Regions from separate parts of the Crossiella sp. CA198 genome, predicted to be linked through region 1. Evidence: riboswitches for the same ligand, from Rfam matches in the RefSeq annotation. Region 1 holds a riboswitch; each other region holds the start of a gene.
The links. Region 1 has a riboswitch for thiamine pyrophosphate ahead of ACTOWY_RS32370 (thiamine ABC transporter substrate-binding protein). Riboswitches for the same ligand answer to the same signal wherever they lie in the genome.
Positions count from the first base shown of each region.

Region 1 (7,218 bases):
CGCGGGCCGCTGACGGCGGTGTGCGGGTGGAGCTGACCGGCGCCGAGGCGCCGAAGGTGATCGAGACCCTGGTTCGGGCGGGGGTCTCGGTGCACGAGGCGCATCGGGAACGCACCGGTCTTGAGGAGCTGTTCGCCCGGCTCACCGAGGAGGACGGGGCATGACCGCCACACTCGCCGAACCGACTCCCGCGGCCACCCCGGTCGCGGTGCACACCGGCCCCAAGCAGGCTTCCGCCTGGCGGCTCTACGCCTCCGAACTGCGCTGGATCCTGCGCAGGCCGCGCACCATCGTCGCGCTGGTGCTGATGTCGCTGGTGCCGATCGCACTCGGCATCGGGGTCACCGTGATCGGCGGCAGCATGCCGGGCCGCGGGCCGGGGATGATCATGGCGGCGGTGGGCAACGGGATGGTGCTGCCACTGGCCGCGCTGACCATCTCGATGACCATGCTGCTGCCGCTGGTGGCCACCATGTCGGCCGCGGACGCGCTGGCGGGCGAGGCATCCCACGGCACGTTGCGCGGGCTGCTGATCGCCCCGGTGAGCCGGGTGCGGCTGGTCGCGGTGAAGGCCGCGGGCGTGGCCACCGTGATCGTGATCGCGGTGTCGCTGATCTCGCTGCTGGGCATGCTCACCGGGGTCATCATCGTGGGCGGCACCGAGGTGGTCTCGATCTCCGGCACCACGCTGCCGATCGGGGAGGCCATCGGCAAGATCGGCCTCGCCACCGGCTGGGCCGCCTTCCAGATGATGGCGCTGGCCGCGATCGCGCTGGCGGTCTCCGCGCTCACCGAACACCCGCTGGTGGTGCTGGCCGCCACCCTGGGCGGGCTGATCGTGGTGCAGGTGCTGGGCGCGATCCCTGGCATGGAGTGGCTGCAGCCGTACCTGCTGCCCAACGGCTGGACCGCGGTGGCCGATGTGCTGCGCGATCCGATGCCCTGGGACGGTCTGCTGGACAGCACGGCCAAGGCCGCCTGTTACCTGGTGATCGGGTTGTCGCTGACCTTCCTTCGCATGTCCACAAAGGACGGATGATCAGGCGGGCAGCACCGCGACCGCCTCGGGATCCAGGCGCAGCCGCACCGGATCCCCGGCGGGCGGTGCACCGAGCACCGGCCCGACCGCCTCGACCTCGCTGATCTCCGGCAGATCGGCGAGGTCGAGGCGTACCACCAGGCGGATGTGGTCGGTGCGGTGCACCCGGCGCACGACCAGCCCGCTCAATGGCCCGTCGGCGTCGGTCCGCAGCGCGGCCGCGCGCAGGCCGAGCCGGGCCGGGCCGTCCGGGAAGTCCTGTGCGGCAACGGATCCGACCGCGGAGTCGGCCACGCCGTCGCGCACCAGCGCCGGGATCAGCGTGCCGCAGCCCAGGAACCGGGCCACCTCGACATCGGCGGGCGCGCGCCAGACCGATTCGGGGGTGCCGAACTGGCGGATCCGCCCGGCCGACATCACCGCGACCCGGTCTGCCAGGGTGAACGCCTCGTCGTGGTCGTGCGTGACCACCAGCGCGGTCGCGCCCGCCTTGCGCAGCAACGTGGCCAGGTCCATCGCCAGCTGCTCGCGCAGGGCCCGGTCCAGCGCGGAGAGCGGTTCGTCCAGCAGCAGCAACCGGGGCCGGGGCGCCAGCGCGCGGGCCAGTGCCACCCGCTGCGCCTCACCGCCGGAGAGTTCGGTGACCCGCCGCCCGCCGTAGCCGCGCAGCCCGACCAGTTCCAGCAGTTCCTCGATCCGGACCCGCTGCTCGGCCCTGGGCACCCCGTGCATGCGCAGGCCGAAGGCGATGTTGCCCGCGACATCGCGATGCGGGAAGAGCTGGCCGTCCTGGAAGACCAGGCCGAATCCGCGCCGGTGCACCGGGATCGGCGCCAGGTCGTCGCCGTCCCAGCAGACCGTGCCCGCGGTGGGTTGTTCGAGTCCGGCGATGGCGCGCAGCAGGGTGGATTTGCCACAGCCGGACGGACCGAGCAGGGCGAGCACCTCACCCTCTGCAATGGACAGATCAACCCGGTCCACCGCGGTGGTCGCGCCGTAGGTGACGGTCATGCCGTCGACAGTGAGACCCATCAGAACTCCCCGGTGCCGACTCTGAGCTTCTCGATCACCAGCACCGCCAGGCCGGTCACCACCATCAGCAGGGTGCAGGCCGCGTAGGCCATCGCCTCGTTGAGTTCGCCGGGCCGGGCGATCAGCCGGGCGATGGCCACCGGCAGGGTGGGCGCCTCCGGCCGGGCCAGGAAGCTGGTCGCGCCGAACTCGCCCAGTGCCACCACAAAACCGAACCCGGCGGCGGCCAGCATGGACCGCAGCGCCAGCGGCAGGTCCACCTCCCGCCAGACCCGCAGCGGCCCGGCGCCCAGCGTGGCGGCGGCCTGGCGCAGCCGGTCGTCGATGGCCCGCAGCACCGGCAGCACCAGCCGCACCACCAGCGGGGTGACCACCAGCGCCTGGGCCAGCGGGACCAGCAGCGGCGAGGTGCGGAAGTCGCCGGGCAGGGCGTCCATGGTGACCAGGTAGCCGAAGCCGACGGTCACCGCGGACACACCCAGCGGCAGCATCAGCACCAGGTCGAGGGCCTCCCCCGCGCCACGGCGGCGCACGCGGGAGAGCACGATCGCCGCCAGCAGGCCGATGACCAGCGCGAGCAGGGTGGCGTCCCCGGCCGCGCGCAGCGAGTTGAGCGCGGCCTCGAATCCGGACACGGCCAGCGTGCCCTGGGTGCCGCCGGTGGCCAGCGCCCGGTAGCCGTCGAAGCTCCAACCGTCCGCAGTGGACAGTGAGCGGAGCAGCAGGCCGAGGATCGGCACCAGCAGGGCCAGCACCACCAGGGCAGCGCCCGCGACCACGAACCACTCGCCGCCGTGCGGCTTGCGCAGGCTTTCCTCGGCGGCGCGCAGTTTCAGCTGTGCCTCCCGGCGGCGGCGCGCGACCGCGCCGATGACCAGGGCGGCGATCACCGCGGCGAGTTGCAGCAGGGACAGCGCGGCCGCGCCGGAGAGGTCGAGCAGGTTGACCGTGCGCAGGTAGATCTCGGTTTCCAGGGTGCGCAGCCGGGAGCCGCCCAGGATCAGCACCACGCCAAAAGCGGTGGAGCAGAACAGGAACACCACCGCGGCGGCCGAGCCGATGGCCGGGCCGAGCGCGGGCAGGGTGACGCTGAGGAAGGTGCGCCAGCGGGAGGCGCCCAGCGCGCGGGCGGCGTCCTCGGCCCTGCGGTCCAGGTGCGACCACAGGCCGCCGACGGTGCGCGCGACCACGGCCACGTTGAAGAAGGCGTTGGCCAGCACGATGCCCAGCGCGCCCGCGTCGCCGAGCACCGCGCGGAAGGCCAGGCCCACCACCACGGTGGGCAGCACGAACGGAATGGTGATGGCCAGCCGGACGAAGCCGCGCCCGCGCACCTGGCAGCGGGCGAGCAGGTAGGCCACCGGCATCCCGGCCAGCAGCGCGACCGCGGTGGCCGCGGCGGCCTGGCCAAGGGTGAAGGCGACCAGGTCCCAGGTCGCCGGGTCGGCCAGGGTCTTGCCGACCCCGGTGCGACCCAGCCCCAGCCCGATGATCGCGGCCACCGGCCAGGCGAAGAAGACGGCCAGGAAGCCCAGCGGCACCGCCGCCGCGACACTGAGTCCGATGCGGGCCGCCCGCCCCGTAGCTAGCCCTGAACGAGCTTGCGCCACTGCTCCACCCAGCGCTCCCGGCCCTCGGCGATCTTGGCCGCGGGCAGCGTGGCGGCCGACTGCGGCTGCGGCGCGACCTGCTGCCACACCGCGGGCAGCGCCACACCCTCGCGCGCCGGGTAGACATACATCTGCTCGGCGACCTGGGCCTGGAACTTCTCGCCCAGCAAGAAGTCGACCAGCTTGCGCGCGGCCTCGGGCTGCTTGGCGCCCTTGAGCACGCCGGTGTACTCGACCTGCCGGTAACAGGTGTCCAGCAGCGCCTTGGTCTTCGGCTTGCCGTCCGGCCCGACCTCGGCCGCGGGTGAGGAGGCGTAGGAGAGCACGATCGGCCGGTTTCCCTTGCCGCCCACCGAGAACTCCTGCTTGTAGGCGGTCTCCCAGCCGTTGACCACCTTGACCCCGTTGGCCTTCAACCGGTTCCAGTAGCCCGGCCAGCCGTCCTCGCCGAACTTGGCCACCGTGTTGAGCAGGAAGGCCAGGCCGGGTGAGGAGGTCGCCGGGTCGGAGACCACCAGCAGGTCCTTGTACTTCGGGTCGGCCAGCTCGTCCAGGGACTTCGGCTCGGCCAGCCCCTTCCGCGCGAAGTAGGCCAGGTCGACGTTCATGCACACATCGCCCAGGTCGACCGCGGACAGCGCGCCGGAGCTGTCGGCGGCGTAGCGCTGCGGGCCCTTGGCCGCCTCCGGGCTCTGGTAGGACTCCAGCAGGCCGTTGTCGATGGCCCTGGAGGCGAAGGTGGAGTCCACGCCGAAGACCACGTCGCCGAGTGGGTTGGCCTTGGTGAGCACCAGCTGGTTGGTCAGCGCGCCCGCGTCGCCCAGCGCCCGCTGCTCCACGGTGATGCCGCTCTGCTTCTTGAACTCGGCGAACAGGCCCTCGCTGACCGCGAAGGACTCGTGCGTGAGCAGCACCACCTTGGTCTCGCCGGGTGGGGCCGGGGTGGTCCCGGAACCGCCGATCAGCGAGCAGCCGGTGAGCATGGCAAGGGTGGTGACCAGCGCGAACGCGGTCGTGGTGCGACGCAAAGTTCCTCCTGACGCAATCCCTACACCGGCATGATCCGGATCAGGTGCGGACGGTCGAGAGCTGACCGCTCTCCTCTCAGCCCGGCTACACCGGACTCCCGTGGCATCTAGGGGCTAGACCTTACGCCGGGTCGCGCGCGGGCACCCGCACGAGGACCATGAAGGCATGGCCGAACTGCTGAGCGATGACCAGATCCACGACCACCTGCTCCGGCTGCCGCAGTGGCTGGCCGAGGGCACCGCACTGGTGCGCACGGTCGAACTGGACAGCTTCCCGCAGGCCATCCAGGTGGTGAACCGGGTGGCGGAGATCGCGGAGAACGACAACCACCACCCGGACATCGACATCCGCTGGCGCACCCTGACCTTCCGCTGCTCCACCCACTCCAAGGGCGGCATCACGACGCTGGACGCGGCCCTGGCGCAGGAGATCGACGGTGTGATCGAGGCGATCGCGGGCTAGCTCCGGAACGGCCCGGTGACCTCGTAGGTGATGCCACCGCTGCTGGACCCGCTGGTGCCGCGCTGGGAGGAGAAGTAGAGCCGGTTGCCCGCCGGGCTGAACGCGGGTCCGGTGATCTCCGACCCGCTCTGCCCGGTGATCCGCAGGAACGGCGCGACGATGCCTGCCGGAGTGATGAGGCAGATCTCCATGTTGCCGCCGTCCTCGGCCACGAACAGGTCGCCGCTGCTGGTCCCGGTGACGTTGTCCACCCCGGTCAGCGGCGCGGCGCCGCCGGTGACCAGGTTGTCGTCGTAGGTCAGGCTGATCGAGCTGGTGCCGGCGTGGTACGCCCAGACCCGGTTGTCGCCCTTGGTGGTGAACCAGCAGGTGCCGCCCGCGTAGTAGCAGCCCTCACCGCCGTTGAAGCGTTTCGCGCCGACGACCTGGTTGCGGGTCGCGGTCGGGCTGCCGTCGACGTCGCCGACAACACCCCAGGTCACCGGGCCACTGGTCTGCGAACTGGTGCCCTTGAGCACCTCAAGGGTGCCACTGGAGAGGTCGCCCCAGGTGGTGGGCTTGAAGCGATAGAAGCAGCCGTCCGGCACGTCCTCGGTGAGGTAGACGTAGCCGTGGTCGGGGTCGGCGGCGCAGGCCTCATGCTTGAACCGGCCCATCGCGGGGCGGCGGATGGCGGCCTTGACGCCCCACGGGTCGGTCTCGTAGACGTAGCCGCGGTCGACCTCCTCACAGGACAGCCAGGTGTTCCAGGGGGTGGCGCCCCCGGCACAGTTGACGTTGGTGTTGGCCAGCGTGCGGTAGGCCCCGGTGATCTGGCCACTGGCGTTGAACTTGACCGCGCCGACCCCGCCGGTGCTGGACACCTCGCTGTTGGAGACGTAGATCCAGCCGCTGCCGTCGACGAAACAGGCCCCGCCGTCCGGCGCCGGGTGCCAGGTGTAGCCGGTCCCGGCCACCTGCTGCCCGGTCCGCGCGATGACCCGGCTGGTGAAGCCCTGCGGTAACTGGATGCCGTTGCCGTCCGCGGCCAGCAGTGGACCGTACGGACTGGCCCCCGGCTGCGCGCCATCGGCGAAGGCGTCCCGCCAGGCCGCCCCGCCAAAGGCGGCGGCCGCGGCGCCGACCACGGCGACCCGCAAGAAGTTGCGTCGTTGCACGGTGAACTCCCGTCAGTTCGGGTGACACTCAGGAGTCTTGCGAGCGCCAAGGGTCACCGGTACCGGCAAAAGTCCGGTGAACGAAAGGTGAAGCGCGACACAAGGATGGCCGTCGGCGAAGCACTGTCCACAGTGGACACAGGGGGACAGGCACGCCGAGTTTGGCTATGGTCGTGGACGTGTCTGAACCCGAGCGTCAACTCGTCAGGCCCACTGTCCACGCGGTCGTCCTGCACGGCGACCGCCTACTGGTGCGGCGATCCAGTGATGCCCCGGAGGGCACCGGCTACGCCTTCATCGGCGGCCAGTGCGCCCCGGGCGAGACCTTCGAAACCCGGCTGCGCCAGGCGATCGACGAGCAGACCAGCACCCGGTTGGTCCAGTCCGAGTACCTGTTCGTGGTCGAGCACTTCTTCACCGAGGCGGACCAGCCCGCGCACGCGGTCGAGCACTACCTGTGGGCCTCGGTGGACCGGGTCGCGGTGAGCGGCCGCACCCCCGGCCACGACTACGAATGGCTGCCACTGGCCACCCTGGCCGAGTCCGACCTGGCCCCGCACCCGGTCCGCGACCTGATCGCGGCCGGCAGGCACCGGGACCCCAGGCACCTGGTGGTCCGGGACGGCGAACTGGCCTGATCAGTTCACGCACGGGCAGGCCCAGCGGCGATGCCAGTGCGGGGCCTCGGCCGACTCCCGGATGCCGAGCCGGTCGAAGACCTCCCTGGCCTCCCGCCAGGCCCGGTGCGCCGCGGGCTGGTCGCCTGCCGCCGCGTGCGCCGCGCCCACGTCCCGCAGGGTCCGGGCCCGCCACGCCGGCAGCCGCAGCTCCGCCCAGCCCGTCAGCGCCAGTTCCAGGTAGCGCAGCGCGGGTTCGACCTGGCCCTGGG
Region 1 is NZ_JBQJIM010000022.1:108,944-116,161, forward strand. Features, by position in the region: gene ACTOWY_RS32350 (ABC transporter ATP-binding protein) at 1-164, shown strand, start outside; gene ACTOWY_RS32355 (ABC transporter permease) at 161-1,039, shown strand; gene ACTOWY_RS32360 (ABC transporter ATP-binding protein) at 1,040-2,071, opposite strand; gene ACTOWY_RS32365 (ABC transporter permease) at 2,071-3,681, opposite strand; gene ACTOWY_RS32370 (thiamine ABC transporter substrate-binding protein) at 3,657-4,664, opposite strand; TPP riboswitch at 4,709-4,821, opposite strand; gene ACTOWY_RS32375 (4a-hydroxytetrahydrobiopterin dehydratase) at 4,876-5,172, shown strand; gene ACTOWY_RS32380 (alkaline phosphatase PhoX) at 5,169-6,329, opposite strand; gene ACTOWY_RS32385 (NUDIX domain-containing protein) at 6,509-6,967, shown strand; gene ACTOWY_RS32390 (BTAD domain-containing putative transcriptional regulator) at 6,968-7,218, opposite strand, start outside.

Region 2 (7,218 bases), on a different contig from region 1:
CTGCGTGCTGATCCGTCAACGGTCCACCACAGGCAGGTAGACCTTGTTGCCCTGCTCGGAAAACTCGCCCGATTTCTCCTGCATACCCGCCTCGATCGCCTCCACAGAGGAAAGTCCGTGCTCCTCAGCGTACTTGCGCACGTCCTGGGTGATCTTCATGGAGCAGAACTTCGGCCCGCACATCGAGCAGAAGTGCGCGGTCTTGGCCGGTTCGGCCGGCAGCGTCTCGTCGTGGAAGGAGCGGGCGGTGTCCGGGTCAAGCGACAGGTTGAACTGGTCCACCCAGCGGAACTCGAAGCGCGCCTGGGACAGCGCGTCATCGCGTTCCTGCGCCCGCGGATGCCCCTTGGCCAGGTCGGCCGAGTGCGCGGCGATCTTGTAGGTGATCACGCCGACCTTCACATCGTCCCGGTTGGGCAGGCCGAGGTGCTCCTTGGGCGTGACGTAGCAGAGCATCGCGGTGCCGTGCCAGGCGATCTGCGCCGCGCCGATGGCCGAGGTGATGTGGTCGTAGCCGGGCGCGATGTCGGTGGCCAGCGGGCCGAGGGTGTAGAACGGCGCCTCACCGCACAGCTCCTCCTCCAGCCGCACGTTCTCCTTGATCTTGTGCATCGGCACGTGACCAGGGCCCTCGATCATCACCTGCACATCGAGCGCGCGGGCGATGTGGGTCAGCTCGCCCAGCGTCTTCAGCTCGGCGAACTGGGCCTCGTCGTTGGCGTCGGCGATCGAACCGGGCCGCAGGCCGTCACCAAGGGAGAAGGTGACGTCGTAGCCGCGCAGGATCTCGCACAGCTCCTCGTAGTGGGTGTAGAGGAAGCTCTCCTTGTGGTGCGCCAGGCACCAGGCGGCCATGATCGACCCGCCGCGGGAGACGATGCCGGTGACCCGCTTGGCGGTCAGCGGCACGTAGCGCAGCAACACGCCCGCGTGCACGGTCATGTAGTCCACGCCCTGCTCGCACTGCTCGATCACGGTGTCCCGGTAGACCTCCCAGGACAGCTTGGCCGGATCCCCGTCGACCTTCTCCAGTGCCTGGTAGATCGGCACCGTGCCGATCGGCACCGGCGAGTTGCGGATGATCCACTCACGGGTCTCGTGGATCCGCTTGCCGGTGGAGAGGTCCATCACCGTGTCGGCGCCCCAGCGGGTCGCCCACACCATCTTCTCCACCTCGTCCTCGATGGAGGAGGACACGGCCGAGTTGCCGATATTGGCGTTGATCTTCACCAGGAACTTCTTCCCGATGATCATCGGCTCCGCCTCGGGGTGGCACCGGTTGAGCGGGATGACCGCCCGGCCGATGGCGACCTCGCTGCGCACCAGTTCCACATCAACGCCCTCGCGCACGGCGATGTAGCGCATCTCCGGGGTGATGATGCCCGCCTTGGCGTAGGCGAGCTGGGACACCGCGCCGTTGACCGGCTCCCGCCCGGCCACCCAGTCCGCGCGCAGCTTCGGCAGTCCGCTGTGCACGTCGATGGCGGCCGTGCTGTCGGTGTACGGGCCGGAGGTGTCGTACACGTCGAGGTGTTCGCCGTTGGTCAGGCCCACGCGCCGGAACGGCACCTGGAGCCCCTCCGGTCCCTCGATGTAGACCTTGCTCGACCCCTCGATCGGGCCGGTGGTGACGGTCGGACGGACATTCCGATCGGCAAGTGCCGTCATGGCAAAGCTCCCTACGCCGGCATTACCCGGTCAGGTTCAGGCGGTCGACAGCCCCAGGGTCGAAAAGCCGACACCTAGCTGCCCTCTCAGCCCGTTTCGGTACGAGCTCCCGCGTGTTTTGTTGTGGTGGTGGACCGCACGGGCCCTCTAGGCACCATAGTGAGCGATCGGCGTGCTGACCACACCGCTCGCCGGGTGAAATGTGCGCAGGGTCCCCTCGACCAGCTCGGCGAACCCGCCGGTCGCCGGGTTGTGCGCGGTGGGCCGGATACCCTCCACCAGTCCGATCCGCCGCCCACTCGCCGGATCCCAGGTCTCCAGCCCCCCGGCCCCGCTGACGTGCAATTTCCCCTGGTAGGCCCACATCGGCCCGTCCAGTCCGCGCAGCTCGCCGGTCTTCTCACCGGAGGGCGCGTCGTACAGCTCGGTGGCGGCCGCGGTGCCCGCGACGGTGAGCCGTTGCAGCGCAACGGTGTTGTCGTCCAGCCAGGTCACCGGCATGTCCCACATGCCGTCGGCGCTGTCCAGCCCGCGGTACCGCTCGGGCGCGTGCGTGTGCCCACCCAGCCAGGCCGTCACATCGATCAGCGCGGGCAGCGGGAACGGGTGCCACACCCAGCCGTTGGTCAACAGCCACCGCCCGGACGGACTGGGATGCAGCGACCCGTGGAAATCGCTGATGTGGTTCTCCGGCTCGGGCCCGTCCCGCGGCCACTCGGTGGTGATCTCACGCCCGGTCAGCAACTCACCCCCGGGCAGCGCGAAGGCGTCCACCCGGTTCCAGTCGGTCTGCGCGATCAGCGTGTTGTCCGGCAGGAAGGCGACCCCGTACGGCACGGTGAAGACGTCCCAGCCATCGTCGCGGTACAACGGGAACACCTCGTGACCCGCCGCCAGATCCACCAGCGACCCGTGCCACCCGTAGTCGTCGGTCACCGCCGCGAACCGGCCATCCGCCGAGGTGTGCAACCCGAAGCCCCGCCGCCGGCCCATCCAGACCTCGGGCTCCGTCGCGTACTCCCAGGACACGAAGTCGGCGACCACCTCCGCCGCGCCGGTCTCGCGCAGCCGGACCAGGTGGTCGTTGGCCTCGTTGATGGTCAGCCAGCCATCCGGCAATGGCGCCAGTCGCCGGTGGGTGTGCCGGATCGGGTAGTCCACCAGGTCATAGTCCCGTGGCGGGCCAGCGAATATTCGTCAGTGGCCGAAGGGGTCCTCGACCTCGCCCGGCATCCAGCTCAGCCCGTCCACGCCCCAGCCGTTGGCCTTGAGGGCCTTCTTCGCGGCGCGCTTGTGCCGGCCGGTCAGCCGGTCCAGGTACAGGTAGCCGTCCAGATGGTCGGTTTCGTGCTGGAGGCAGCGGGCGAAGAAGCCCTTGCCCTCGACCTCGATCGGGTTGCCGTCGCCGTCGAATCCGGTGACCTTGGCCCAGTCGGCGCGGCCGGTGGGGAAGGCCTCGCCGGGGGCCGACAGGCAGCCCTCGATGTCCTCTTCCTCATCGGGCATGCCCTCGGGGATCTCGCTGGTCTCCAGCACCGGGTTGACCACGACGCCCTTGAACCAGTTGCCCTCGTCGTCGTGGCAGTTGTAGACGAACAGGCGCTGGTCGACCCCGATCTGGTTGGCCGCGAGACCGACGCCGTTGGAGGCGGCCATGGTCTCGTACAGGTCGGCGATCAGGGTGCGCAGCGCGTCGTCGAACTGCTCGACTGGGCGCGTCGGGTTGTGCAGCACGGGGTTACCGGCGATGACGATGGGGTGCACGGCCATGCCGGAAAGCCTATCGGCGTGTCGGCCGGACGCGCCGGGCTGTGCCCCAGCCTGTGTCAGGGTTACGTGGTGTAATGAGTTAACCGGAAATGACAGCCGTGGGATTCGCTGATCGGTGAGTGCGAGGAGCCGGATGGACGCCGCAGAGGTCAGGGCGCGGTCCTGTGACCAGGACAACGACCCGGCGGCGAAGGCCGGGCGGCCGCCTGCCGACGGGCTGACCGAGCGGGACCACGAAGTGCTCGCCTTCGAGCGGCAGTGGTGGAAGTACGCGGGCGCCAAGGAACAGGCCATCCACGAGATCTTCGACATGTCCGCCACCCGTTACTACCAGGTGCTCAACGCGCTGATCGACAAACCGGCGGCGCTGGCGGCCGACCCGATGCTGATCAAGCGCCTGCGCCGGTTGCGCGCCAGCAGGCAGCGCACCAGAGCCGCTCGGCGGCTGGGCATCGAACCGATCTGACAGTTCTTTCCGCCACTGCTGAAGTCAGCGTTCTCGGAGGCAATGCATGAGCTCGGTGGAGCCGTCCAGCGCATCCCGCCCACTGCGGGTCGCGGGGCTGGCGGCCCTAGGCGTCGCGGCGGTGGCACTTGTGCTGGGCGTGGTGACCCTGTTCGCCAACGGCTCCGAGGATCCGCAGAACGGCGCCCAACCCGGGCCGTCCAGCACCACCTCGGCCGACCCCGCACAGCCGACCACCAGCAGTGAACCGGTGCCGCCGACCAGCACCTCCGCTGAGCCGCCGCCCACCACGACACCCAGCAGCGAGCCGCCGCCCAGCACCTCGGCCCAGCCGCCGCCGGTGACCAGCGCGCAGCCGCCGCCCGCCCAGCCGAAGGCCGCGGTCCGGGTCTACAACAACTCCAACATCAAGAACCTGGCCGATCACGCCGCCACGGACCTGCGGAACGCGGGCTACCCGGTCGAGGAGGTCGGCAACTACTCCTCCGGGATCATCCCGACCACCACGGTCTACTACCGGCCAGGCACCGACGAGGAAGCCGCGGCCAAGGCGCTGGCCAGGAACTTCGGCATCCGGGCCGAGGCGCGTTTCGAGGGCCTCAAGGACGCCAAGCCGGGCCTGATCATGATCGTGACCAGGGAGTACAAGGCAGGCAGCGGCAAGGACGGCGGCAACAGCAAGTAGCCGCCGCCCGGTGGCTCAGCCGCCCTGGCGATGCCGGTCGGCGTAGGCGGCCAGGTTGGCCAGCTGGACCGGGTCCAGGGACGGGCGGACCGCCTTGCGTGCGCTGTCCAGGTGTGCCGGGGTGACCTCGGCGGCGTCCAGGGACTCGCGCATCGCGGTCAGCGCGGCCTCCCTGATCAGCGCGGCGCAGTCGGCGGCGGAGTAGCCGTCGAGTTCCAGGGCCAGTGCGGTCAGGTCGACCTCGGCGGTCAGCGGGGTGTGCCGGGCCGCGGACTTGAGGATCTCGGTGCGCGCCTGCGCGTCCGGCGGCGGCACGTAGACCAGGCGCTCCAGCCGTCCGGGCCGCAGCAGGGCCGGGTCGACGAGTTCGGGCCGGTTGGTGGCGCCGATGATCACCACGTCGTTGAGCGGTTCGACCCCGTCGAGTTCGGTGAGCAGCGCGGCCACCACCCGGTCGCCGACCCCGGAGTCCGAGGACTGGCCGCGGCGCGGGGCGAGCGCGTCCACCTCGTCCAGGAACAGCAGGGTGGGCGCGGCGTCGGCGGCCCGGCGGAACAATTCGCGGACCGCGCGCTCGGATTCGCCGACCCACTTGTCCATCAGCTCGGCGCCCTTGACCGACATGACGTTGACCCGCCCTGACCCGGCCAGCGCGCGCACCAGGAAGGTCTTGCCACACCCTGGCGGCCCGTAGAGCAGCACGCCGCGCGGGGGCTGCACGCCGAGCCGGGCGAAGGAGTCCGGGTACTGCAACGGCCACAGCACCGATTCGGTGAGGGCCTGCTTGACCTCGGTCATGTCGCCGACGTCGTCCAGGGTCAGCCCGCCGGTCGCGAGGGCGTCGGAGGCGGACATGGAGATCGGCCGCACGGCCTGCGCCGCGCCGAGCAGATCCTCCTGGCCGATCCGCGGTTCGGCGGTCTCCCGCTGCCGCAGCGCGGCCCGGACCGCGGCGTCCCGGCGCAGCGCGACCAGGTCGGCGACCACAAAACCGGGGGTGCGTTCGGCGACCACGGACAGGTCGACGCCGTCTTGGAGGGGGGCCTCGCGGAGCAGCACGCGCAGCAGTTCGGTGCGGGTGCGGGCATCCGGCGGCGGCACGGTCAGCTCGCGGTCGACCAGGTCGGGATCGCGCAGCTTGGGGTGGGTGCCCTCGGGAGATGCGGTGGTGGCCACGATGGCCAGGCCGGGGGTGTCCACCGCGGCGTGCAGCGCGTCGAGGACCACGGTGGCCAGCGGCGGCGGGTCGTTGGCCGGCAGCAGCGCCTCGATGTCGGCGATGAGCAGCACGCACGGGGTGCTGCGCCGGGCCTTGGCCACCGCGGCGCTGATCGCGTCGTGCGCGCGCTGACTGGCCGCGGCGGGTTCCAGGGCGGCGGCGCTGGGCGCGATCAGTTCGATCACCTCGGCCTCCACCGCGGCGGCCACCGAGCGCACCAGGGTGGACTTGCCGACCCCTTCCGGCCCGCTGACCAGCACGCCGAGCCTGGCGGACGCGCCGAGCCTGGCGAGCAGTTCGGGGCGGCGGAAGGAGAGTTCGAGCCATTCGGTGAGCCGCCGGGCCGCGTCCTGCGCGCCCACCAGATCGGCCACCGGCACCGGCGGCGCGGCGGGCATGGGCGGCGCGATGGCCACCGGCGCGGGCAGCGTGGGCCGGGCGGCGGCGGGTGGTTCGCCGGTGCGGGCGCCGTCCCGCCAGCTGACCACGGTGGAGGGCTGCACCGCGACCACGCCGCCGGGTTCGGTGGCGGTGATGGTGAGCAGTTCGTTGGTCCAGGTCAGCCCGATCGCCAGGGACAGCTTCCGCCGGGCGGTGCTGACATCGGCTTCGGGCGGCGGGGCCAGGTCCTGGGGCAGCAGGGACACCGCGTCACCGGTGGTGATGACCTTGCCGATCAGCGCCAGCCGCACCGTCTCCGGCGACACCCCGGTGCTGGCCAGCCGGGACCCGGACACGGTGACCGCGCGGGCCGCGGCCACCTGCACCGGCGCCACCACCACCTCCGAGCCCTCGGTCAGGCCCAGGTTGGACATGGTGATGTCGTCGGTGAGCAGCACGCCGGTGGGCACGCCCGCATCGGCGGCCGCGGCCAGCGCCGCGGTCACCCTGGTGCCGGTGAGCCGGACCGCGTCCCAGGCCCGCAGCCCGAGCGCGTCCAGCACCTCCGGGTGCAGGCGCACCACGCCACGGCGGGTGTCCAGGGCAGACGGGGAGTGCCGAACGGTCAGCGTGATCACGCCGCCGAGCCTAGTCGGGCCGCGAGTCCCGGCGTCGGCGTTCGGTGCGGCGCAACCCGAGCTGTCGCCAGTTGCCACGCTGCCCGTCCGGGGGATCCGGGGTCACCAGCAGATCGCCGTCGGCGTTGCGCCTGCCGCGCCGGACCGCCTTGGCCGCGGCGCCCGCCACCCGGCGGCGCAGCGGTGGGCGCAGGCCCAGCCGCCGGGTGCTGCGCCGGATCGCCCGCCGCTCCTTGGCCGGGACGTCCCAGGCCTCGGGGTGACCGGCCAGCCAGTGGTAGCGGTAGATCGCGTACGGCACGTGCGCCAGGTACACGATCGCGGCCACCGCGAGCAGCAGGAACGGGTAGTTGATCACGATCGCGGCGGCGATGCAGACCAGCGCCAGCAG
Region 2 is NZ_JBQJIM010000006.1:306,651-313,868, reverse strand. Features, by position in the region: gene thiD (bifunctional hydroxymethylpyrimidine kinase/phosphomethylpyrimidine kinase) at 1-19, opposite strand, end outside; gene thiC (phosphomethylpyrimidine synthase ThiC) at 16-1,668, opposite strand; TPP riboswitch at 1,660-1,791, opposite strand; gene ACTOWY_RS12605 (hypothetical protein) at 1,816-2,829, opposite strand; gene ACTOWY_RS12600 (peptide deformylase) at 2,866-3,438, opposite strand; gene ACTOWY_RS12595 (DUF3263 domain-containing protein) at 3,572-3,904, shown strand; gene ACTOWY_RS12590 (LytR C-terminal domain-containing protein) at 3,951-4,589, shown strand; gene ACTOWY_RS12585 (AAA family ATPase) at 4,605-6,827, opposite strand; gene pssA (CDP-diacylglycerol--serine O-phosphatidyltransferase) at 6,838-7,218, opposite strand, start outside.
Region 2: it holds a riboswitch for thiamine pyrophosphate, as region 1 does, so the genes downstream of both, thiC (phosphomethylpyrimidine synthase ThiC) here and ACTOWY_RS32370 (thiamine ABC transporter substrate-binding protein) in region 1, are expected to answer to the same signal.

Region 3 (7,218 bases), on a different contig from region 1:
ACGGCCTGACCTTCCTGGTCTACGCGGCACTGGGCGGGGTGATGATGCTGCTGGTGCTCCAGCTCCAGGTCTCCCTCGGCTACAGCCCGACCGCCGCCGGCCTGGCCGGACTGCCCATCTCGCTGATCATGCTGCTCTTCTCCGCCCGCTCCGGCAGGCTGGCCCAGCGCCTCGGCCCACGCCTGCAACTGATCATCGGACCGCTGCTGGTCGCGGCGGGCATCCTGCTGTTGCGGCTGGTCGTGCCGGGTGCGAGCTACGTGTTCGGGGTGCTGCCCGGGGTGCTGCTCTTCGGCGCCGGGCTGGCCCTGGCGGTGGCCCCGGTGACCGCGACCGTGCTGGCCGCCGCGCCGGACGCGCACGCCGGGGCGGCCTCCGGGGTGAACAACGCGGTGGCCCGCACCGGCGGCCTGCTCGCGGTGGCGGTGCTGCCCGCGCTGGCCGGGCTGCACGGCGCGGAGTACGCCGATCCGGCCGCGCTCACCGCTGGCTGGCAGATCGCGCTGCTGGTCTGCGCCGGACTGTGCGCGGCTGGCGGGCTGTTCGCCATCGGCATCGACAACCGGGTACTCGCCGAGGAGAAGCCCGCGGACTGCCTCAGTTGCGGGGTGGACGCTCCGCCAACGCATGCCAACACCGCGTCACAAAACGCGTGATTCTACTGTGGACTGTCCATTGAGGACAGTGTGTCGGTCCTCACCATGTGGCAACCCAAGGAGTGTCCGGTCCGTCGTCAACGTTGGCAGGAAGTAACCGGGAAGAGCTAGGCGCAAGGGAAAGATGAGCGGCGAGGAGAAGCGGAACCGTCCGGATGTCACCTTCACCCAGGTGATCGCAGGCGCGCTCGCGGCGGTGACCGCGGCGGCGGCGGGCGCACAACTCGGGGTGGCGGGAACCATCATCGGGGCCGCGGTGGCCAGTGTGGTGAGCACCGTGGGCAGTGCGCTGTACCAGCACTCCCTGGAACGCAGCCGGGCCGCGGCCAAGGCCCTGCGCACCGCCGCCGCACCCACCGCGCTGGCCACCGCGGCACTGGCCGCGCAGGCCGCCGAGCGGACCGACCGGGAGGGCCCGGCGGAGGCCGGGAAGTCCGGCCCGGACGCCCCGGCCAAGCCCGGCTCCGGCGCGCCGACCGCACTCCCGGCCAAGCCTGGCCCGGACGCGGAGACCGTCCTGCTGGCCAAGTCCGGCCCGCACGCCGAGACCGTGCGCCTGGCCAAGCCCGACCCCGCCGCGGACGCCGAGACCGTGGTCCTGCGCAAGCCCGACTCCGCCGCAGACGAGCGCGAAGCCGCGCCCGAGCCGCAGCGGCGGCCCTGGTACCGGCGCTGGCAGCTGGTGGCCGCGGTGACCGCGCTGGTCTTCGCCCTGGGCATGGGCGCGGTGCTGGCCATCGAGCTGGCCACCGGCGCGCCGCTGTCCGGCAAGGACAACGGCGGCCGGACCACCGTCGGCGAGCTGTTCGGACCGGGTGACCGGAAATCGACCCCGACCCCGGGCAACCCAACACCGTCCAGTTCCGTCTCCACTACCGAGAGCACCACGACGCCCGAGGCTCCGACCAGCTCCAGCCAGGTTCCGCCGACCAGCACCTCCGCCCCGCCGCCGAGCACGACGTCCGGCTCTCCCCCCACGACGACCTCGCCTCCGCCGCCGAGCAGCGCGGCGCGCTCGACCACGGGCACGCAGCCCACGCAGACCACGCCCTGATCATCCGTTGGTCAGAACGGCCCAGTCTCGTTACTGCATGTCGCCCACTACCGAGGTCGTGATGTGACACGACACGCCCACGTATGGCCCAGAGCCGACACGTGTTCCTCCTTTCGGCGGATGCCTCGGGTAGGTCTGTGTCTTTAACGTCCCCCAAAAGTGATTCGCGATGACGCACAGTCACTAATGGTCACTGGCGGAGAGGACGGTCCGATGGACCACTCGTTCCCGGTCATGCAACCGATGGCGTCCCGCCGGTGGCCCCACGTTCGTTGAGTTCGACCCCCCACGGGCCGTCGCCCCTGTACCCCCTGCCTGCGACGGCCCGGTGTCTCACCAACACGAGAGGGCTACGAATGAAGATCGCAGTCGCAGCACGCGCCGCCGGCGTGGCGTTGCTGGCCACCGGAGCGGTCGTCGTGGGCACCCTGCCCGCCGCGGCGGAGGGTTTCGCCTCCCCCGAGATGCTGCAGGCCATGCAGCGTGACCTTGGTCTGACCGCCGAGCAGGCGGCCGACCGGGTGAGCAGTGAGAACAAGGCAGCGCAGATCGAGAACTCGGTGCGCGAGGCCGTCGGCGCCGCCTTCGCCGGCGCGCACTTCGACGCGGGCAGCGCCAAGCTGGTGGTCAGCGTGACCGATGCGGCCAAGGCCGCCGCGGTCGAGGCCGCTGGCGCCACCGCCAAGGTCGTCTCCCGCGGCGTGGCCGCCCTGGACGGCGTGAAGTCCGCGCTGGACGCGGCCGAGGCCAAGGCCCCGGCCGGGGTGACCGGCTGGTACGTCGACGTCAAGAGCAACAACGTGGTGGTCAACGTGCAGCCCGGTGCGGCAGCGGCCGCCCGTGCGCACCTGGCCACCCTGCCGGACGCCTCCGCGATCAAGGTCGTGGAGACCGAGGAGGCCCCGGTCCCGCTCTATGACGTGCGCGGTGGCGACGCGTACTACATGGGCGGCGGCCGCTGCTCGATCGGCTTCTCGGTGCAGGGCGGCTTCGTCACCGCCGGGCACTGCGGCCGGACGGGCACCGCGACCCAGGGCTTCAACCGGGTCGCCCAGGGCACCTTCCGCGGCTCGACCTTCCCTGGCAACGGCGACTTCGGCTGGGTGGCCACCAACGCGAACTGGACCCCGCGGGGCGTGGTGAACCGCTACAGCGGCTCTACCACCGTCCGGGTGACCGGCTCGGCCGAGTCCGCGGTCGGCGCGTCGATCTGCCGCTCCGGCTCCACCACCGGCTGGCGCTGCGGCACCGTCCAGGCCAAGAACCAGACGGTGCGCTACCCACAGGGCGCGGTGACCGGCATGACCCGCACCAACGCCTGCGCTGAGCCGGGTGACTCCGGTGGCTCCTGGCTGACCGGCACCAACGCCCAGGGTGTGACCTCGGGTGGGTCCGGCAACTGCTCCTCCGGCGGCACCACCTTCTTCCAGCCGGTGAACGAGATCCTCAGCGCGTACGGGCTCCGGCTCGTCACGAGCTGACCGTAAGGGTGAGGTGGGCCGGCGCCCTGCAAGCCGGCCCACTCGCACCCGCCGGAAGGCGCCCGCGGGATCCCTGCCCCGCGGGCGCCTTTCACTTCGAATTCTTCGAATCACGTTCGTTTGACCCTGGGCAAACTCACAATCCGTCGCTAGCTTTCCCCCGTCTGGCCTAGTGAGGTGGCCCGATAGAGGGAAGGGCGTTCGGATGAAGCGACGTTCCGTCACTGGTCTTGCTGCGGTGGCACTGCTAGCCGGTGGCCTGCTCACGATCGGTGCGCAGTCCGCCTCGGCCCTGCCCGGCGGCCTGACCGCGGCGATGGGCCGCGATCTCGGCCTCAGCCCCGCGCAGGCGAGCGAGCGCCTGCACCGGGAGCGGCTGGCCGAGCGGATCGCCGCCGGACTCCGGGACCGCCTCGGCGCCCGTTTCGCCGGCTCCTGGTTCGATCCGGGCACCGGCGCCGCGGTCATCGGCGTGACCGAACCCTCCGCACTGGCCGCCGTGCGCGCCACCGGCGCCGCCGCTCGCCTGCACACCCACTCGCTGGCCGACCTGGACGCGGCCAAGGCCGCCCTGGACACCCGGCAGGCCCCGCGCGAGGTCACCAGCTTCTACGTGGACGAGCCCGGCAACCGGCTCGTGATCACCACGACTCCCGGCGGCCGGGCCGCCGCCGAGCGCTTCGCCTCGGGCACGCAGGGGGTGCGGGTGGTGGAGAGTTCCGCCGCGGCCACCCCGACCGGCGATCTCGCCGGCGGCGGCGCGATCTACATGAGCGGTGCGGCCGGTGGCCGCTGCTCGGCCGGGTTCACCGCGACCAGCGCCGACGGCCAGCCCCGGCTGCTCACCGCCGGGCACTGCGCGGACGGCGGCAGCCTGGTCAACGCGCTGGGCAACGTCAAGATCGGCGACTTCAGCCGGGTCAACTGGAAGGACCAGAACGACTTCGCCGAGGTGACCGTGGACCCGGCGGCGGGCTGGACGCTGCTGCCCCAGGTCAGCACGCACGACGGCGGCGCGGTGACGATCAAGGGATCCACCGAGGCCGCGGTGGGCGCGAGCCTGTGCAAATCCGGCTCCACCACCAGGTGGACCTGCGGCGTGGTCACCGCGCGCAATGTCACGGTGAAGTACGGTCAGATCGACGGCTCCGCGATCACGGTGCGCGGCCTGGTGCAGCACAACGCCTGCGTGGAACCGGGCGACTCCGGCGGTTCCACCGTCTCCGGCGACCAGGCCCAGGGCATCACCAGCGGCGCCAAGCTCTACGACGCCAACGGCGACGGCCGCAACGACAGCTGCCTGGCCAAGCGCGGCGAGGAATCAGTGTCCTGGCACCAGCCGGTCAACGAGGCGCTCAAGGTCTACCGGCTGACCCTGGCCACCGGCTGAGGCTTCCCGGCGCGCGGTGTGTTGTCAGCCCCCCGACCGCACCGCACCGGGTTGGTAAGACGACAGCGGCGTTCCCGCCTTTCCCGGCGGGAACGCCGCGGTCGTCAGGTCAGCCGAGCCGGGCCTTCAACCGGGCCGCGGCGGCCGCCGGGTCCGCGGCCTCGGTGAGCACCCGGACCACCACGATCCGGTCCGCCCCGGCGGCCAGTACCTCGGGCAGCCGGGTCTCGTCGATGCCGCCGATGGCGAACCAGGGCCGGTCGTGCCGGGCGGCCGCGGTGTGCCGCACCAGGTCCAGGCCGGGCGCGGGGCGACCGGGTTTGGTCGGGGTCGGCCAGCACGGGCCGGTGCAGAAGTAGTCCACGCCCGGCTCGATCGCCGCGGCGTCGGACTGCGCGTTGTCGTGGGTGGAGCGGCCGATCACCACCTGCTCGCCGACGATCCGCCTGGCCAGTGGCACCGGCAGGTCGTCCTGACCCAGGTGCAGCACATCTGCGCCGGCGGCCAGCGCGACATCGGCGCGGTCGTTCACCGCGAGCAGCACGTCGTGCTTGGCGCAGGCCGCCGCGAAGACCTCCAGCAGCCGCAGCTCCTCGGCGGCCTCCAGGCCCTTCTCCCGCAACTGCACGATGTCCACGCCGCCGGCCAGCGCGGCGTCCAGGAAGGCCGGCAGGTCGCCGCGTTCGCGACGGCCGTCGGTGCACAGGTACAGCCGCGCCGCGCGCAGCCGCTGGCGAATCTGATCTCCGTCGAGTCCGGGCACGGTAAGCGAGCCTATGCGCCCCCAGTCCCGGCTGCTACGGTGGAATTCGGTCCGCACGGGAGCCCGGGAGAGCACTGGGCTGAGAGGGAGTCTGCTGACTCCGACCGTCGAACCTGATCCGGGTCATGCCGGCGCAGGGAGCGTGAGATTCGTGTCGAAGGCAGTCGTCGTCGTGGGTGGCGGCGTTATCGGTCTGTCCATTGCCTGGCGAGCCGCCGCGGCCGGATTCCGGGTCCGGGTGGTCGATCCGGCTCCGGGTTCCGGCTCGTCCTGGGTGGCGGGCGGCATGCTCGCCCCGGTCACCGAGGCCTGGCCGGGGGAGGAGGACGTGCTCGCCCTGGGCGCGGCCTCACTGCGCCGCTGGCCGGAATTCGCCGCCCGGCTACAAGCCGAGGCGGGCCGCGATCCCGGCTTGCACACCGCGGGCACCCTGGCCGTTGGGGTGGACGCGGCCGACCGGGACGAGCTGTCCCGGCTGGCCGGATACCTGACCTCGCTGGGCCGGGAGGTGCACCAGCTCACCGGCCGGGAACTGCGCAGGCTGGAGCCCGCACTCGGCCCGGCCGTCCGCGGTGGCCTCAACGTGCCCGGCGACCTGTCCGTGGACAACCGGCTGTTCCTGGCCGCGCTCCGGGCCGCCTGCGCGGCCAACGGGGTCGAGTTCATCGCGGTGGCAGCGGCGGAGACCTTGCCCGGCAAGGTGCTGCTGGACAACGGGTCCATTTTGGACAGTGAGGTGACGGTGCTCGCCGCCGGAGCCTGGAGCGCCCGGCTCTACCCGGGCCTGGCGGGCCTGATCCGCCCGGTCAAGGGCGAGATCCTGCGGCTGCGGCACCGCCGTGGCGCGCTGCCGCCGCCCACTCGCACCGTACGCGGCTCGGTGCGCGGCAAGCCGATCTACCTGGTTCCCCGGCCGGACAACGGTCTGGTGCTCGGCGCGACCCAGTACGAGGCCGGGTTCGACACCGATGTGGTGGCCGGTGGCGTGCGCGATCTGTTGCTGCACGCCGAGGAACTCATGCCATCGATCGCCGAGTACGCCCTGGTCGAGACCGCCGCGGGCCTGCGTCCGGGCAGCATGGACAACCTGCCGTTGCTGGGCTGGCTGGAACCCGGCCTGCTGGTGGCGGCCGGACACCACCGCAACGGCGTGCTGCTCGCCCCGGTCACCGCCGAGGTCGTGCTGGACCTGTTGGCGGGCAAGGAGATCACCCCCGAAGCGAAAGCAGCCGACCCCGGGAGGAGCAGATGAAGGTACGGGTCAACGGCAACGACCATCAGCTGGCCGAGAGTGCCACGGTGGCCGAGGTGCTGACCCTGCTGGCCGCACCCAGCACGGGCATCGCGGTCGCCCTCGACGGCGCCGTGGTGCCCCGCGCGAGCTGGGCGGAGACCAGGTTGCGCGAGGGTTCGGTCGTGGAAGTGCTCACTGCGGTACAGGGAGGTTGAGTGGACGGCCAGCTGGTGATCGCCGAACACGAGTTCGGCTCAAGACTGGTGATGGGCACCGGCGGCGCGCAGAACCTGTCCATCCTGGAGCAGGCCCTGGTGACCTCCGGCACGGAGCTGACCACGGTGGCCATGCGCAGGCTGGACAGCGAGGGCGGCACCGGCGTGCTGGAGTTGTTGCGGCGCCTGGGCATCCGGCCGCTGCCCAACACCGCGGGCTGCAAGAGCGCGGCCGAGGCGGTGCTCACCGCGCGGTTGGCCAGGGAAGCCCTGGAGACCCGCTGGGTCAAGGTCGAGGTGGTCGCCGACGACCAGACCCTGCTGCCCGACCCGATCGAACTGCTGGATGCCTGCGAGCAACTCGTGGCCGACGGCTTCATCGTGTTGCCCTACACCAACGACGACCCGGTGCTGGCCCGCAAACT
Region 3 is NZ_JBQJIM010000006.1:315,260-322,477, reverse strand. Features, by position in the region: gene ACTOWY_RS12655 (DHA2 family efflux MFS transporter permease subunit) at 1-656, shown strand, start outside; gene ACTOWY_RS12650 (hypothetical protein) at 781-1,710, shown strand; gene ACTOWY_RS12645 (S1 family peptidase) at 2,067-3,191, shown strand; gene ACTOWY_RS12640 (S1 family peptidase) at 3,430-4,581, shown strand; gene thiE (thiamine phosphate synthase) at 4,691-5,344, opposite strand; TPP riboswitch at 5,390-5,501, shown strand; gene thiO (glycine oxidase ThiO) at 5,496-6,596, shown strand; gene thiS (sulfur carrier protein ThiS) at 6,593-6,793, shown strand; gene ACTOWY_RS12620 (thiazole synthase) at 6,794-7,218, shown strand, end outside.
Region 3: it holds a riboswitch for thiamine pyrophosphate, as region 1 does, so the genes downstream of both, thiO (glycine oxidase ThiO) here and ACTOWY_RS32370 (thiamine ABC transporter substrate-binding protein) in region 1, are expected to answer to the same signal.